DNA from 2 places in the Enterococcus sp. DJ147D b genome. Region 1 is predicted to be linked to the other one. Evidence: predicted binding sites of a transcription regulator. Region 1 holds the regulator's gene; the other holds the start of a gene.

Region 1 (11,251 bases):
CAATATAATGTCCAGGATCAATCGCGATCAGACCAGCACTTTGCATGTCTTGTGCTGTATGATAGTAGAGATCCCCCGTAATGTAAACATCTGCGCCTTGCTTCAATGCAGACGGATAAAATTTTTCACCGCTTCCACCACAAATCGCAATCCGCTGAACTTTTGGCTCAGTTAGTTGAGGTGGTAAAACGACACGTAAGTCATCAACTTGAAGTCCCGTTTTGACTTTTTCAATGAACGTTGTTAGGTCTAATGGTTGTGGCAATGTTCCGATACGTCCTAATCCAAAACTTTCTTTTGGTGCATCAATTGAAAACAAGTCATAAGCGATTTCTTCGTATGGATGATGCGCTCTCATGGCTTGAAGAACTGTTTGCTCAATTGTTTCTGGAAAAATCACTTCCACTTTTGCTTCTTGAACTTTTTCTGCTTTACCAGGTGTTCCAATCGTTGGATGTGCTTGTTGTGAAGGCGTAAAACGACCTTGCCCGACTGAGGTAAAGCTTGCGTTTGAATAGTTGCCTAATTGACCTGCACCAGCAAGTCCAAGAGCTTCACGCATAGTTGTTGCATTCTCAACAGGTAAATAAACTGCTAATTTTTTATATCCTACTTCATGTGTTTTTACTAAATAGTTTTCAACCTGAATACCTAGTTGCTCACAAAACCAGTCATTTAATCCGTCCCAAATAATATCCATATTTGTGTGCGCGGCGTAAACGGTAATCTCATGTTTCAGTAAATCTGCATACATTTTTTCTTGCGGACCATCAGTAGTCAACTGCTTGATTGGACGAAAAATCGGTGGATGCTTGGCAATTAGTAAGTCGATTTTTTTAACAATTGCTTCTTCGACTACTTCTGGACGAACATCTAACGTCATCATGACTCTTTGAATTGGTTTATTCAATGTGCCAATTTGTAGACCGACTGGATCGCCTTCTTCTGCAAGCCATTGAGGACAATACTGTTCAAAACGATTAATGAATGTTTGTGCATTAATCATTTCAGCACCTCCTGGATCTGTTTGATTTCAGCTTCAAATGTTTGTTGGCGTTCGCTGATTTCGGCACCTTTATTTGCTTGAATCATTTGCCGAACGATAGCTTCACGTTGCGTAAGTTCTCTTTGCCATTTTGCTTTGAAAATAGCATTCTTTGTTTTTCGTAAAATAGGTCCAAACATCAGATCTTCTGGAGAGTAAGTTACTGGACTAGTCGCTTTTTCCGCCACGATAATCTCGTAGATTTTTTTATTTTCTTCCAAAATAACTTCTTCAATAATCTGATATTGGTTTTCTTGCAACCAAACTCGAAGCGTACGCTCACCAATATTGGGTTGAAGGATCAAGCGCTCCTTTTGAGTTAGACGTGTTTTTCCTGCTTCTAAAATATCACGAATCAATGCGCCACCCATACCAGCAATCGTGATGGCGGTAATTCCATCTGATGGTTCAATTGCTGCCAGACCATTCGCCAAACGAACAATAATACGCCCTTCTAAGCCATCTTTTCTAACTTGTTTTTGCGCGGACTCAAATGGACCTTTCACCACTTCACCAGCAACTGCAAACTCAATTTTTCCTTTTAGCATCAATGCAACCGGCAAATAGGCGTGATCTGAGCCAATATCTGCTAAACGCGCTTTTGCAGGAACAAATTCTCCAACAGCAGCTAAGCGTCGCGATAAATCTAAATGGTTCATAACCTCACTCCTTTTCCAATCATTATAGCATTTCCTCCATAAAATAAGGAGAGGGATAGGACAGAAAATCCTTTTTCTCGATATCCCTCTTTCAAAATTTTTATTCTTTTCACTTGAACATCGTACTATGATATCGTTCATAAGTAAGTGCACTATTTCGTTCCTTCACCCTATTGTAGCTGACAAAGTACAAGTGAAGAATTCAAGTTATCTTACTACGCTAACATAAAAACCGATTTCCCAACTTCGCCACTCCTGCGAAATTAAAAAATCGGTTGCTTAGCTCATTCAGTTATTGGATAGCCAAAACTTGAATAATTGAATTCCCTGGAATTTGTGGTGGCAACGACATTGTCATTACAGGTGTCTTAGCCAAGGTCAACTCGATCTCTGTACCTTCTGACAAAGCATCCACGCTGGGTTTGATTTTCTCTGCTGGTGCATTCAGAATGACACCGTCATGCTCAAATGATGTTCCAATATTCTCAGGATCAATCTTTGCCTTGACGTCAACTAATTTTACGCGAATGATTTGATCCTCTTCGTCGCTTTCAGTTACTTCTTCGACCGTCCCAGTAAAAACACTTTGATCATGTGTCGATGAATTAGAAGTCGTTTCAGTTGTTTGTCCATCATTCGTAGACTGATTGCCACAAGCAGTCAATAATAAAAATGTTGTCGCTAAGGTCAAGCAAGATACTATTCGCTTCATAAACCACATCTCCCGTTCTTTTATTCACTTTTAGCTGTTTCTACGGTTCTTTCCAGTCATCTCGATTTCTTTTGTTAAATAACGAATTCGTTCCATAATACGTTTAGCTTTTAATGGTTCTTCATCACCACGTTGTGTAACAGACAAATGTTTTTCTAACTCATCCATTGTAAAATTTGATGAGAAAAATGTCGGTAATTGTTCTTGCATTCGATATTGCAAAATAACACCAAATACTTCATCACGAATCCAACTACTCATTGCATCGGCTCCAATGTCATCCATCATTAAGACGGGCGAGCGCTTCACCGCATCTAGTTTGTCCGAAACTTGGTCTTTTCCAATTGCTTGCTTCATTTCAACTGCAAATGTCGGAAAATGAACAAGCGTAGTTGTATACCCTGCAACTGCTAGGTCATGTGCAATTGCACCTAATAAATACGTTTTACCAATTCCAAAGCTTCCAACTAAATATAGCCCTTTGTGGTAACCTTTAGGATCATTTGTGTATTGCTCCACAAAATTGAATGCTTCAAAAAAGGCATCACTACGGCCACTTGTTTGCTCAAATCCTTCAAATGTAGCCGTTTGTATATCTTTCGGCATATCCATTGCTTTCACACGACTACGGATTTCTTCTTGTTTTTGTCGAGCAATTAATGCTTCAGTCGGTACGTAGGTGACATCCACATAATGAAAGTTCAACACCAGTTTTGGCTCGTAGCCTGGTGCAATCATTGTTGGATCATTTTTCTGATATTTTCGCTTTTCTTGAACAAACTCATAAAGTTTTGCATAACTTTTTTCAATATCTGCTTGTGTTAAACGCTCTTGGTGTTCTGCCAAAAAAGCTTGAACATCTGAATCATTCAATACTTCTTGAATCATTTCGGCATACTTTTCTTGATAATTACGTTTGCTAATGATCTTTTTTAGCTCTCTTCCAACATCTTCCATTAGTTGTCACCCTCCTTTTTAGCAAGATATTCTTTAAAGCGACGATCAATTTCTGCTTGTTTTTCTTGACTGATTTTCTTCTCATCTTTTGGTTGATTTACCCAATCAGGTAATTTTTCTCGGCGCACATTTCGACGAGTATTTGAGTAGTTTCTCGTTTGCTTTTTCTCTGCGCTTTCTTGGCTTTTCTTTTTAATATGAGCAATAGCATCTTCCGCTGTCATGATTTTCTGTTGTGCCCATTCGTTAGCAATTGTGTTGACATAGTTTGTCCCTAAACTTGCTTGATTTTTGATGACCAATACGTAATTCAATAGCACATTGATGACACTACTTGGAAGCCCTGAGCGAGAAACAAGCTCTTGCATCAACCACGTTTCTGATTTAGATACATACCCATTTTTTTCTTTTTTGATTGACTCTAAATATTTCATTGGCGGAACACTTTGGGCCTCTTTGATTAACTGCACAGAGGCTGCAGACAGTTGTCCATGATTAGGCGCTGATTCCACCTTTTTGATTTCGGTGCTGTCTAGATTTTCTGCAGGTACCTTTAGCGTAGATGATTGACTCACAGGGTTTGCCAAAAAGATTTTTTGAAGTTCTTTCAAAGAAATTTTTTGCTCTGTGAAGTCGTACGCTTCAACGATTTTCTCACCTAAAGCTAAATCATCCAATCCATACAATTGTTGGTACATTTCGAGTTGTTTGATGGTTGGTTCATCTGGTTTGTCAATATGTTTTTTTTGCAACCAGTTTGTCAAAAAAGACCAGTCAATCGTGCTTTTTTCAGGTAACCGTTTCGTTATTGCTTGCTCAGTAAATGTTTCTTCCAGCTTCTCGATTTGCTGTTTGTCAGCGGCAAAGGATGCCTCGTTAAATTGGTACACTTCTAAAAATTTTTTAGTTTTTTTCTGATAGCCTTCTGTTGAAAGTTTTTTTGGTTCGAAATGTTTAACTAACTGATCAAAGCGACGTTGACCAACCTTTTCTAATAGTAAAAAACTTAAAACAGAATCCATAAAGAATTGTTTCACCGACATTGGTTCCAGTAATTCATACAGGAAACATGCACCTAGGCTAGGGTCTTCTTTATAATAAACATCTAATAAGCCAATTCCCTCAAGTTTTTTTCGTGCTTCGTAAAATTGAGGAATACCACAACCAAGACTACTCAATAAATCTGCGTGAAGTCCTTCTGGTCCTTGGCCAGTCTCTAAAGAAATTTCTGTCAAAAGAGTAAGATAAATACTAAGCGCTTCTCCACCAATCAAAGGTTGGTAAAGATAGAGCAACGCATTTCGATTTTCTTCTTTTAAAGGACTCCGCTTTCTTCCTTGGTAGATATTTTTTGGTTGAAGCTCTTTCCAAGCATTTTCCAAGGAAATGCCCCCTTTATTCTGTACTTTCGTCTTCGGTATCTTTAGAATTGTTATTTTCTTTTGCCTTCTCTACGATATCTTGCAACTCTTTTAAGAATACAGACATATCTTTAAATTGGCGATACACACTTGCAAAACGAATATAGGCAATTTCATCCAAATTTACAAGATCTTCCATGACATATTCCCCAATTAAATTGGTTGATACTTCGTTTTCGCCCAAACTTCGGACACGATTTTCTACATGGTTCACAATTTGCTCCATTTGCTCCATAGCAACTGGACGTTTTTCGGCTGAACGAATCAATCCTCTTAAAATCTTATCTCGATTAAACTCTTCACGCTCACCGTTTTTCTTGATAACTAGCAGTGGTGCAGCTTCGATTCTTTCAAATGTTGTAAAACGAAATGAGCAATTTTCACACTCACGTCGACGACGAATCGCCCGACCATCATCTGCTTGACGACTATCAATAACACGGGAATTATTATGTTGACATCTTGGACATCTCATTTAGTTCACCTCATGTATCATTTAAGTTTTATAAAAAGAACATTCTGCTCTTTCATAGTTAGTTGCATTATAACATGAAACTTTTATGTTAAGCGACTTTCTCAACTAAAAAGATGCAGTTTTCATCGGCCATAAAGCGTTTTTATCCATTCATCGCAAAAAAATGAGTTGTGACAAAAGTTTATCACAACTCATTTGACGATCAAAACGAAACTGTGAAAGATTTTCAACTGTTTCCTTTTGAAAACATGACTCATGTTTTCAAAAACTACAATTTTTCTTCAATACCAGTGTAATGTTTTAACCGTTGTTCTTCAATTTTTTGTTCATCAGGGATGTGTTCAGCGTCTGGGAGTGGCTTTTTTGTTCGATCAGTCATTTCTTTTTTTCGTTCTTGTGTCAGATCTTGTTGACGTGCTTCTTTTTCTGCTTGTTGATCATCTAGTTCAGCAATTCGTTCTTTATATTGGTCTGCTTTCTTTTTCCCAATCTCGGCTTGTACACGGCCTTCATTTTTTAATTCTTCTTTATCAAGTAACTCACCAATCTTTTCTTTGGCAGATCCGACAACTTTATCTTTTTGATTCTTGATATTTCCCATACAAATCCCTCCCCTTTTCTTATCTTTAGCATAACAAAAATGAACAAGATACTCAAAATATACGACTAATTGATCATTCTCATAGATGTAAAAATACTTATTTCACGTCTTTGATGACTTGTAAGCAAAAAAAGCATTAAACTAAAAAGCAAAGCACTCCGTTTAGCTAACGAAGCACTTTGCTTTTGTATTTTTAATCTGTTATAAAGATTGTTGCTTTAGCCATGACTCGACTTGTTGGACTAATTCTTCTTTTGTTCGAGTATTATCAAACAAAATATCCGCTCGTTCTTTTTTCACTTCGATTGACCACTGCGTCTTTATTCGTTTTAATGCTTCAGTTTCTGTTAATTGATTTCGTTTCATCAATCGTTCAAGCTGAATCGCTTCTGTAGTATAAACAACTGCTACAGCATCCATGTAACGTTCATAGTGCCCTTCAAACAGTAAAGGAACATCAACAACAACTAAGGGATTCTGTCTTTTTTTCTCAGCAATTTGTTGTTTGATACGTCCACGGATAAACGGATTCAATACACGATTTAAGGTTTGCCGCGATTCATCGTTTGCAAATACGACAGTACCTAATTTTTTACGATTTAGTGTACCATCTTCATTCAAGATTTCTTTGCCAAATACTTCAACGATTGCCATCAAACCATCAGTTCCAGGTTCGACAACTTCTCTTGCCACTACGTCACCATCAATTACTGGAATCCCATGTTTTTTAAAAACTTCAGCTGCTGTACTTTTACCTGTTGCAATACTTCCAGTTAAACCTAAAACGAAACCTACTTTGGCAATTTTAGTTGCTGACATTTTGGACAATAATGAGTCCCCCTTTGTGCAACTTTTATTTTGACAATTGGTGTTTGACAACGGACACATGGATGGCCTGTTTGACCATAAACATGAAGGGCCATTTGAAAACTACCCGCTTCTCCAAGCGCATTGAGATAGCTACGAATCGTTGTTCCACCAGCTTCCACTGCTCGCCCCAATACATCAATAATTGCTAATCGAAGTGTCTCGATCTCTTTTCTTTTTAATGTATTGGCAGGCTGTTCTGGGTGGATTTTCGCTTCCCATAATGCTTCATCCACATAAATATTTCCTAAGCCCGTTACTAAACGCTGATCTAACAGTAACGGTTTGATTGCTTTGTGTGATTTTTTAAGACCTGATTCAAATGCTGATAAAGTAAATAAATCTGGTAGTGGTTCTGGACCTAATTTCATGATTCCACGATAAGTATCACTTTGTCCTTTTGACACTAGCGTCATCCGCCCAAATTTTCGAACATCATTATAGCGAAGCTGACTGCCATCATCAAAAAAGAAAATGACATGAGTATGTTTATCTAATGGTTGATTTTCTTCTACAAAAGAATATTTTCCTTCCATTCGCAGGTGAGAGATCAACTCATAATTGGTTAAATGAAAAATCAGAAACTTCCCTCGGCGTCCAATTGATTCAATGGTTTCGCCAATCAATGTTGCCTCAAAAATCGGTGCTTCTGGTTGTTCAATAATTTTGGGCCACAAGACTTGCACTTTTTGGATCTTTTTTCCTGTGACCAAACGTTCTAGCCCTTTACGGACCGTTTCAACTTCTGGTAATTCAGGCATGTTTCTTCTTCACCTTTTTCTTTTTTATTTTGCTTCGTACCATGTTTTTCCCCAACTACTATCAGTAATCAATGGCACATGAAGCGAAACAGCATTTTCCATCACTTCTTTGACTAATCGATCTAATGTTTCTAATTCGTGTTCTGGAACTTCAAAAACTAATTCATCGTGTACTTGTAATAACATTGTTGCTTCTAGTTTTTCATCTTTCAATCGTTGCGCCAAATCAATCATCGCGATTTTTAAAATATCAGCTGCACTACCTTGGATTGGTGTATTGATAGCCGTCCGTTCTGCAAATGAACGCAAGTTAAAGTTTCTTGAATTGATTTCTGGTAAATAGCGCCGACGATGATACAGTGTTTCCACGAAGCCTTGATCTTTTGCTTCACGAACAATACGCTCCATGTATGACTTCACACCAGGATATTTTTCAAAATACGTGTCGATATATTGTTGTGCCGCTTTTCGAGAAATACCAAGATTTTGTGACAAACCATAATCTGAGATGCCATACACAATTCCAAAGTTAACGGCTTTTGCTTGGCGACGCATATTTGGTGTTACATCTTCTGCTTTTTCAATCCCAAAGACACGCATTGCTGTACTTGCATGGATATCTTGCCCTTCCAAAAAGGCTTCTTTCAGATGTTCATCATCAGAAATATGTGCTAATACACGTAGCTCGATTTGAGAATAGTCAGAAGAATAAATCAACCAATCTTTTTTTCTTGGAACAAATGCTTCACGAATTTTCCGACCTTCTTCTAAACGAATCGGAATGTTTTGCAAGTTTGGATCAACCGAACTCAAGCGGCCAGTTTGGGTTAGTGTTTGAACATAACGAGTATGCACTTTCCCATCTGATTGAATCACTTTTAATAGTCCTTCTACATAAGTAGATTGAATTTTTGCAATTTGACGATAGACCAAGATGTCATCAACGATTGGTGCTTGTTCTCTTAATTGTTCTAACACATCAACCGCTGTTGAGTAACCCGTTTTAGTTTTCTTAATAACGGGAAGACCCATTTTTTCAAACAAGATAACACCTAATTGTTTAGGTGAATTTAGGTTGAATTCTTCGCCAGCTTCCGCATAAATTTTTTCTTCAATTTCTTTTAGACGTTCTGAGAACTCGATCTTCATTTCCTGTAGACGAGAAGCATCGACTTTGATTCCACTGATTTCCATTTCTGCTAAAATCTGTGACAATGGCAGCTCCATTTTATAAAACAAATCTGCTTGATTTTTTTCTTCTAATTCTTTGTTCAAGATTGGTGTCAGTGCGTTGATTGCCGCCACTTTACGTGCAAGATGCGCAAAGAAAACTTCTTCCTCTTCAGGCAACCCCTTTTTCGCACCTTTTCCATAAACTGCATCATCTGATTGGATCTCTTGATAACCATAATGTGCAGCTACACCTTCGATATCGCTACTTTTATCATTAGTATCTAACAAATAAGAGCCCAAAAGAACATCGAAATCAATCCCTTGTGTCTTACCCGTGTAACGATTTAAAGCCACATACGTCCTCTTTGCATCGTAAACTTTTTTCAGACGTGTTCCGTCACTCAACCAATCTTCAAATGCTTCACTTTCGAAAATACCAAGGTCATTGGTCACATAAATTTTTTCTTTTGTTCCCCAAGAAACACCAACAATGTCTTCTGTATGATAATTTTCCCCTAACATTTCGACATACAGTGCCATATCTGTGGTAAACATTTCTGGTTGATAATCTGTCACTACTTCAAATAGAACATCTGATAGCTCTGGTTCTTCCTCATGAATATCAAGCTTAGCCAAAAATTGCTTAAATTCCATCTCTTGATAGAATGGTACTAATTTTTCTAAGTTTTTTCCTTCATATTTCAATGAGTCAATCGCAACATCAACAGGTGCATCCGTATTGATTGTCGCTAATTTTTTGGACAGAAAAGCTTGTTCTTGATCATTGATCAGATTTTCTTTCATCTTGCTTTTTTTCATTTCAGTAATATGTTCATAGATTCCTTCAACCGAGCCATATTCTTTGAGTAATTTGATCGCTGTTTTTTCACCAATTTTGGTTACACCGGGGATATTATCAGAAGCATCACCAGCTAACCCCTTCATGTCAATGATTTGTTTAGGTGTCAATCCGTCATACTTTTCAGCAATATGTTCGGGTGTATAACTTTCAATGTCGCTAACACCCTTCACAGTAATATCCACCTTGACATCATCCGTAGCTAATTGTGTCAAGTCTCGATCCCCTGAAAGAATAACAACATCAAATACTTCTTTATCTACTTTTTCTGCCAACGTACCAATAATATCATCGGCTTCATAATTTGGTAGTTCATAATATTTTACACCGAGCCCTGTTAACAATTCACGAATGTAAGGCATCTGTTCTTTGAATTCACCAGGTGTTTTTGAACGTCCACCTTTATATTCAGCGTACATTTCTGTACGGAAAGTTGTTTTTCCTGCATCGAAGGCAACTAATACGTGTGTCGGTTGTTCTTTTTGCATCACATTCTCAAACATTGTATTAAAAGCGTAAATTGCATTGGTATGCAATCCATTTCGATTTTTAAAACGTTCTAGTGAATTATGCAACGCAAAAAATGCGCGAAAGGCGACACTGTTCCCGTCGACCAATAATAATTTATTTTTTGTCATGTCAATTAGCTCCTCATCCGTAAAGTTCTTATTTATTCTAACAAAGAATGTCTTGGAAAGCGAAAAGAAAAAACGGATAGGAGAAAATGTTTATCTCCTACCCGCCTCAATGTTAAAAATTAATTGTTTCTTCCGAAAATTCGTAAAAATGCAAGGAACAAGTTGATAAAATCTAAATACAATTGAAGAGCCATAAACACTGCCACGCCACTGTTTGCAGTTCCATTACTTTGAATATAGACTTTACGAATATTTTGATTATCATAAGCAGTGATTCCAGCAAAGATCAAAACTAACAAGATTGAGATGAAGAAATCTACTGCACTACTATGAAGCAAGAAAATATTGACAAACATAGCAATAATCACACCGATCAATGCAGCTAATCCTGCACGACCAACCCCACTCAAATCTTTTTTAGTAACCATGCCTACAACTGACATACCGATAAACATACCTGTTGCCGTCAAAAATGCTTGCGTAATTGTTCCTATATCATAAAAAGCAAGTGTCACAGCTAATACCAATCCATTTAGTAATGAGTAGGCGATGAAACCTCCAATCGCTAAACTTGGATTTTTTTGTGCCTTCGCACTTAGCACCAACACTAAAATGATTTGAACGATCCAAAGTCCTATAAAACCTAATGGAAAACCATTAATAAATGCTGCCACTTGTTGTGGAAAAACGGATAGTGCTAAATATGAAGTCAATGCACTTAACGCCAATCCTACTCCTAAGTAGCCATACACTTTAGAATAGAAACGATTGATTCCTTCATTTGCTACGCTTTGATTATTCATTTAATTCACCTTCACTTTCAAATTCAATTTCTAGTTCTGGATCAGCAGGTGGCTGAACCATCACCACAGCGTCGAGTACGCGATTGCCTTCGCTATTTTCTGCTTCAACAGAAATCGTAACGACGTCTTTCATTTTGTCTACTTTTATGACCTCAAATTGGAAAGTCAATGTTTCGTAGTGGAAAACTGGTTCAATAAAATTAACAGAAAAATTCACAACGTGCGAGCCTGGACCAGGTAAATGCTTAGAAACAGCACTTGTAATGATACCCATTAACAT
Region 2 (4,030 bases), 1.1 Mb from region 1:
CTTACGAATATTAGGATTTGCTACTAAGTTATCATATTCTTCCGTGATATCTACATAAGAAAATGGAACGCCGTATTCTTTTTCTACACTATAAGGACTAAATAAATACATTTCTTCGTTTTTACGAGTCAATTCATAGAACTTATCTGGAACAACAACACCAAGAGAAAGTGTTTTGACACGGATTTTTTCATCAGCATTTTCTTTTTTGGCAGATAAAAAGGCAACGATATCTGGGTGGAAAACGTTCAAATAAACCACACCAGCACCTTGACGTTGACCTAATTGATTTGAATAACTAAAGCTATCTTCGAATAATTTCATGACAGGAACGACACCACTAGCTGCTCCTTCATATCCTTTGATAGGGGCACCTGCTTCACGTAAGTTGGAAAGAGTAATCCCTACACCGCCACCAATACGAGATAATTGTAGAGCGGAGTTGATTGATCGCCCAATTGAATTCATATCATCAGTCACTTGTGTTAAGAAACAAGAAACTAACTCGCCACGACGTTTACGCCCAGCATTTAAGAATGAAGGAGTTGCGGGTTGGTAACGTTGATGGATCATTTCATCTGCTAAAGCTAATGCAAGTGCTTCATCACCATTTGCAAAGTATAAAGCATTGAAAGCTACACGATCTTCATAAGATTCAAGATAAGCAGAGCCATCATTTGTTTTTAACGCATATTGAGAATAAAATTTATAAGCTGCCATAAATGACTTAAAGGTAAAGTGTTGGTCTGCCAAAAATTGGTACAACTTTTCAATAAATTTATCAGAATATAATTGGATAAATTCTGCTTCGATATATTGATTTTCAATCAGATAATCGATTTTTTCTTTGATTGTTGGAAATATCATTGTATTTGGTTGCACATTTTCCTCAAAAAAAGCTGCAAGAGCTTCTTTATCCTTGTTCAAAGGAATTTGACCGTTAACTGGTCGGTTAATCTCGTTGTTTAACTTAAAGTAACTGACATCTTTTAAATTTTTAAGACTCATAAGTACGCCCAACCTTCTTTTCTTTTTGTTTAGTTTTGGAGAATCGTGCTTTAAAAAAGGATTTGGGGCTTTTGGTCGAGCCGTCAAATCCAAGTGTGCTACCTATTTTTAGTTGATAGACAAATTAGCTAGCTAATTTGCGTAATTGATCTGGACGAAAGCCAATAACTGTTTCAATTTCAGAAGTTGTCACAGGGACGCTTTGGAATCCTTGTTCTTTCAACCAATTGATTGCTTCTGGTTTTTCATCGATATTTACTTCTTCAAAATCAATTTTATTATCAGCTAAAAAGCGTTTGACCATTTTACATTGCATACAGTTGTTTTTAGAAAAAATTTTTACGTTCATTCTTTCTGCCTCCTCATAACATATTCCGTCGTTATCTATAATCAATAGTATAAAACTCTTAGTAAAAAAGTCAATTAAGAAACACTATATATTGTGTTGTGGAAACTGTGGAATACTAAGTTTTGTGTTTTTTGAAAAACAATTGAAAGCAAGCATCAGTAAGGAAAAAACCATAATCAAGTAAAAAAAAGCTGTGGATAACCGCTTAAAAAGAATTTTTTTCCATCAAATTAAAATAATTTATAACAAAAGTGTAATCTTTCACAATGATAATTGACTTTCTCAATTGATGGAGTTATTCTTGTTGAGAATGATTATCAATCGTTAATATGTTCAATAAAAATAAATAGAAACAAAAAGAATGAAATCATTTCCCTACATGATTTTTTTCACAAGAAAGGATTTCGGATGGAAACTTTAGCACAAGCAAAACAGAATTTAGTTTACCAAATTGTCAAAATCCAGACAAAAGAGTCTGTCAAAAATCATTTACAAAATTTAGGAATCATTCCAGGAACCAAAATTGTTGTTGTGAATTTTTCAGGGGAAAATGCAATTCTACTATTAAAGAACAATCGAATTGCAGTCAATCGAGAATTATTAGCGCAAATCATTGTGAAGAAGCCAGAATCATTAGCTGAAGCTTGGACATCCCTTGATCAACTAACTGTTGGTGAAAGTGCGACAGTGGTTGCTATTCATGGGCAAGGTGCAGTGAAACGACGTTTAATGGATATGGGTGTGACTAAAAATGTTCGAGTTGTGATTCGGAAGTTAGCACCATTGGGCGATCCACTCGAGATTACTTTACGCGGATATGAATTAACATTGCGAAAAAAAGAAGCTGAATTGATTCTTGTTCAAAAGGAGCAAAGTGAATGAGTATTGAAGTTGCGTTAGTTGGTAATCCTAACAGTGGGAAGACAAGTCTATTCAATGCGCTGACGGGAGCCAATCAATATGTTGGAAATTGGCCAGGAGTGACAGTCGAAAAAAAATCAGGTAGCCTGAAAAAACATCCAGCCATTCATATTCAAGATTTACCCGGTATTTATTCTCTCTCACCGTACACACCTGAAGAAATGGTTGCCAGAGAGTATTTGATTCATGAACGTCCAGATGTTGTGTTGAATATCGTAGATGCGACGAATCTGGAAAGAAACCTCTATCTAACTACGCAGTTACTTGATTTAGAAATTCCAGTGGTTGTCTGTTTAAACATGATGGATGTGGTCAAAAAAGAAGGAAAAACAATTAATCTGGAAAAATTGTCTTATGGTTTAGGTGTGCCAGTTATTCCGATGAGTGTTGTCAAAAACCAAGGACTTGAGCGTGTTTCAAAGTTGTTAACTACTCGAGAAACTTTTACCATACCAGAACCGTGCGAGTACGATCCGCGATTGGAAGCAGCATTAAATGAAATTGAAGATGTCTTGCATTTTGATTTCACAATGAAAAACCAACGTTGGTATGCCTTGAAGTACTTTGAACGAGAAACATTAGCTAGTTCTGAATTAGTGTTAACAACGCAACAAACAAAAGAAATTGAAGAGCTGATCCAGTTAACAGAAAAAATTTTTGCAGAAGAAAGCGAAACGATTCTCGTCAATGAAAGATATGAATTTATCACACAGCTAACAGCTTTGAGTATGGTAACGGTTGACTCCTTCCAATATTCGTTAAGCGACAAAATTGATCGAATCGTAACGAATCGTTGGTTGGCGTTACCAATCTTTGCGCTAGTGATGTGGTTTATCTATTATTTAGCCATTCAAACAATTGGAACGATGGGCACGGACTGGATCAATGATACATTCTTTGGCTCATGGGTACCGGAAACAGTTGGAAGCTGGTTACAGGCTGCTCAAGTCGCAGACTGGATGCAACAACTCATTTTGAATGGAATCATTGCTGGTGTTGGTGCAGTGTTAGGCTTTTTACCACAACTGATGGTTCTGTTTCTCTGTTTAAGTTTTCTTGAGGACTGCGGGTATATGGCACGCATTGCTTTTGTGATGGATCGTTTGTTCCGCAAGTTTGGCTTGTCAGGTAAGTCGTTCATCCCGATGTTGATTGCGACGGGGTGTGGTGTACCGGGCGTGATGGCGAGTCGGACGATTGAGAATGAACAAGATCGTCGTTTAACGATTATGGTTACGACTTTCATGCCTTGTTCCGCAAAACTACCAATCATTGCATTGATTGCAGGCGCTTTTTTCCCACATTCTTCTTGGGTAGCACCGTCTGCTTACTTTTTGGGAATGAGTGCCATTATTTTATCTGGGATTGCGTTGAAAAAGACACGCTTATTTGCTGGCGAAACAGCCCCATTTATTATGGAATTACCTATGTACCATTTTCCGCAGCTTCAAACGATTTTGCGACAAACGTATGATCGCTGTAAATCATTTGTGAAAAAAGCAGGAACGATTATTTTTGTTTCAAGTATTGCTGTTTGGTTTTTATCTTCTTATAATTTCCGTGGTCAGTCAGTAGCGGAAACCCACAGTATTTTAGCTGGACTGGGAAGAATCATTGCACCTATTTTCCACCCACTTGGCTGGGGAAATTGGCAAGGGGCCGTTGCAACGATTACTGGGTTAGTAGCAAAAGAAAATGTGATTGGAACATTTGGTATTCTTTTCGGAAATACAGAAGTTTCCGAAAACGGAC

Evidence for each region. The regulator NrdR, encoded in region 1, represses ribonucleotide reductase genes. The targets are predictions, from matches to a motif close to ACACNATATATNGTGT.
Region 2: the regulator NrdR is predicted to act here: its motif matches at 1,439-1,454, upstream of nrdH (glutaredoxin-like protein NrdH).

Annotation. Positions count from the first base shown of each region.
Region 1 covers NZ_CM177104.1:1,139,790-1,151,040, reverse strand. Annotated here, with positions in the region: gene AC4BD1_RS05530 (Nif3-like dinuclear metal center hexameric protein) at 1-1,006, opposite strand, end outside; gene AC4BD1_RS05525 (tRNA (adenine(22)-N(1))-methyltransferase) at 1,003-1,704, opposite strand; gene AC4BD1_RS05520 (hypothetical protein) at 1,997-2,416, opposite strand; gene dnaI (primosomal protein DnaI) at 2,447-3,373, opposite strand; gene AC4BD1_RS05510 (replication initiation and membrane attachment family protein) at 3,373-4,755, opposite strand; gene nrdR (transcriptional regulator NrdR) at 4,769-5,269, opposite strand; gene AC4BD1_RS05500 (CsbD family protein) at 5,538-5,870, opposite strand; gene coaE (dephospho-CoA kinase) at 6,072-6,689, opposite strand; gene mutM (DNA-formamidopyrimidine glycosylase) at 6,662-7,498, opposite strand; gene polA (DNA polymerase I) at 7,523-10,168, opposite strand; gene AC4BD1_RS05480 (Bax inhibitor-1/YccA family protein) at 10,288-10,971, opposite strand; gene AC4BD1_RS05475 (MaoC family dehydratase) at 10,964-11,251, opposite strand, start outside.
Region 2 covers NZ_CM177104.1:2,269,959-2,273,988, reverse strand. Annotated here, with positions in the region: gene nrdE (class 1b ribonucleoside-diphosphate reductase subunit alpha) at 1-1,008, opposite strand, end outside; gene nrdH (glutaredoxin-like protein NrdH) at 1,133-1,357, opposite strand; gene AC4BD1_RS10710 (FeoA family protein) at 1,766-2,239, shown strand; gene feoB (ferrous iron transport protein B) at 2,236-4,030, shown strand, end outside.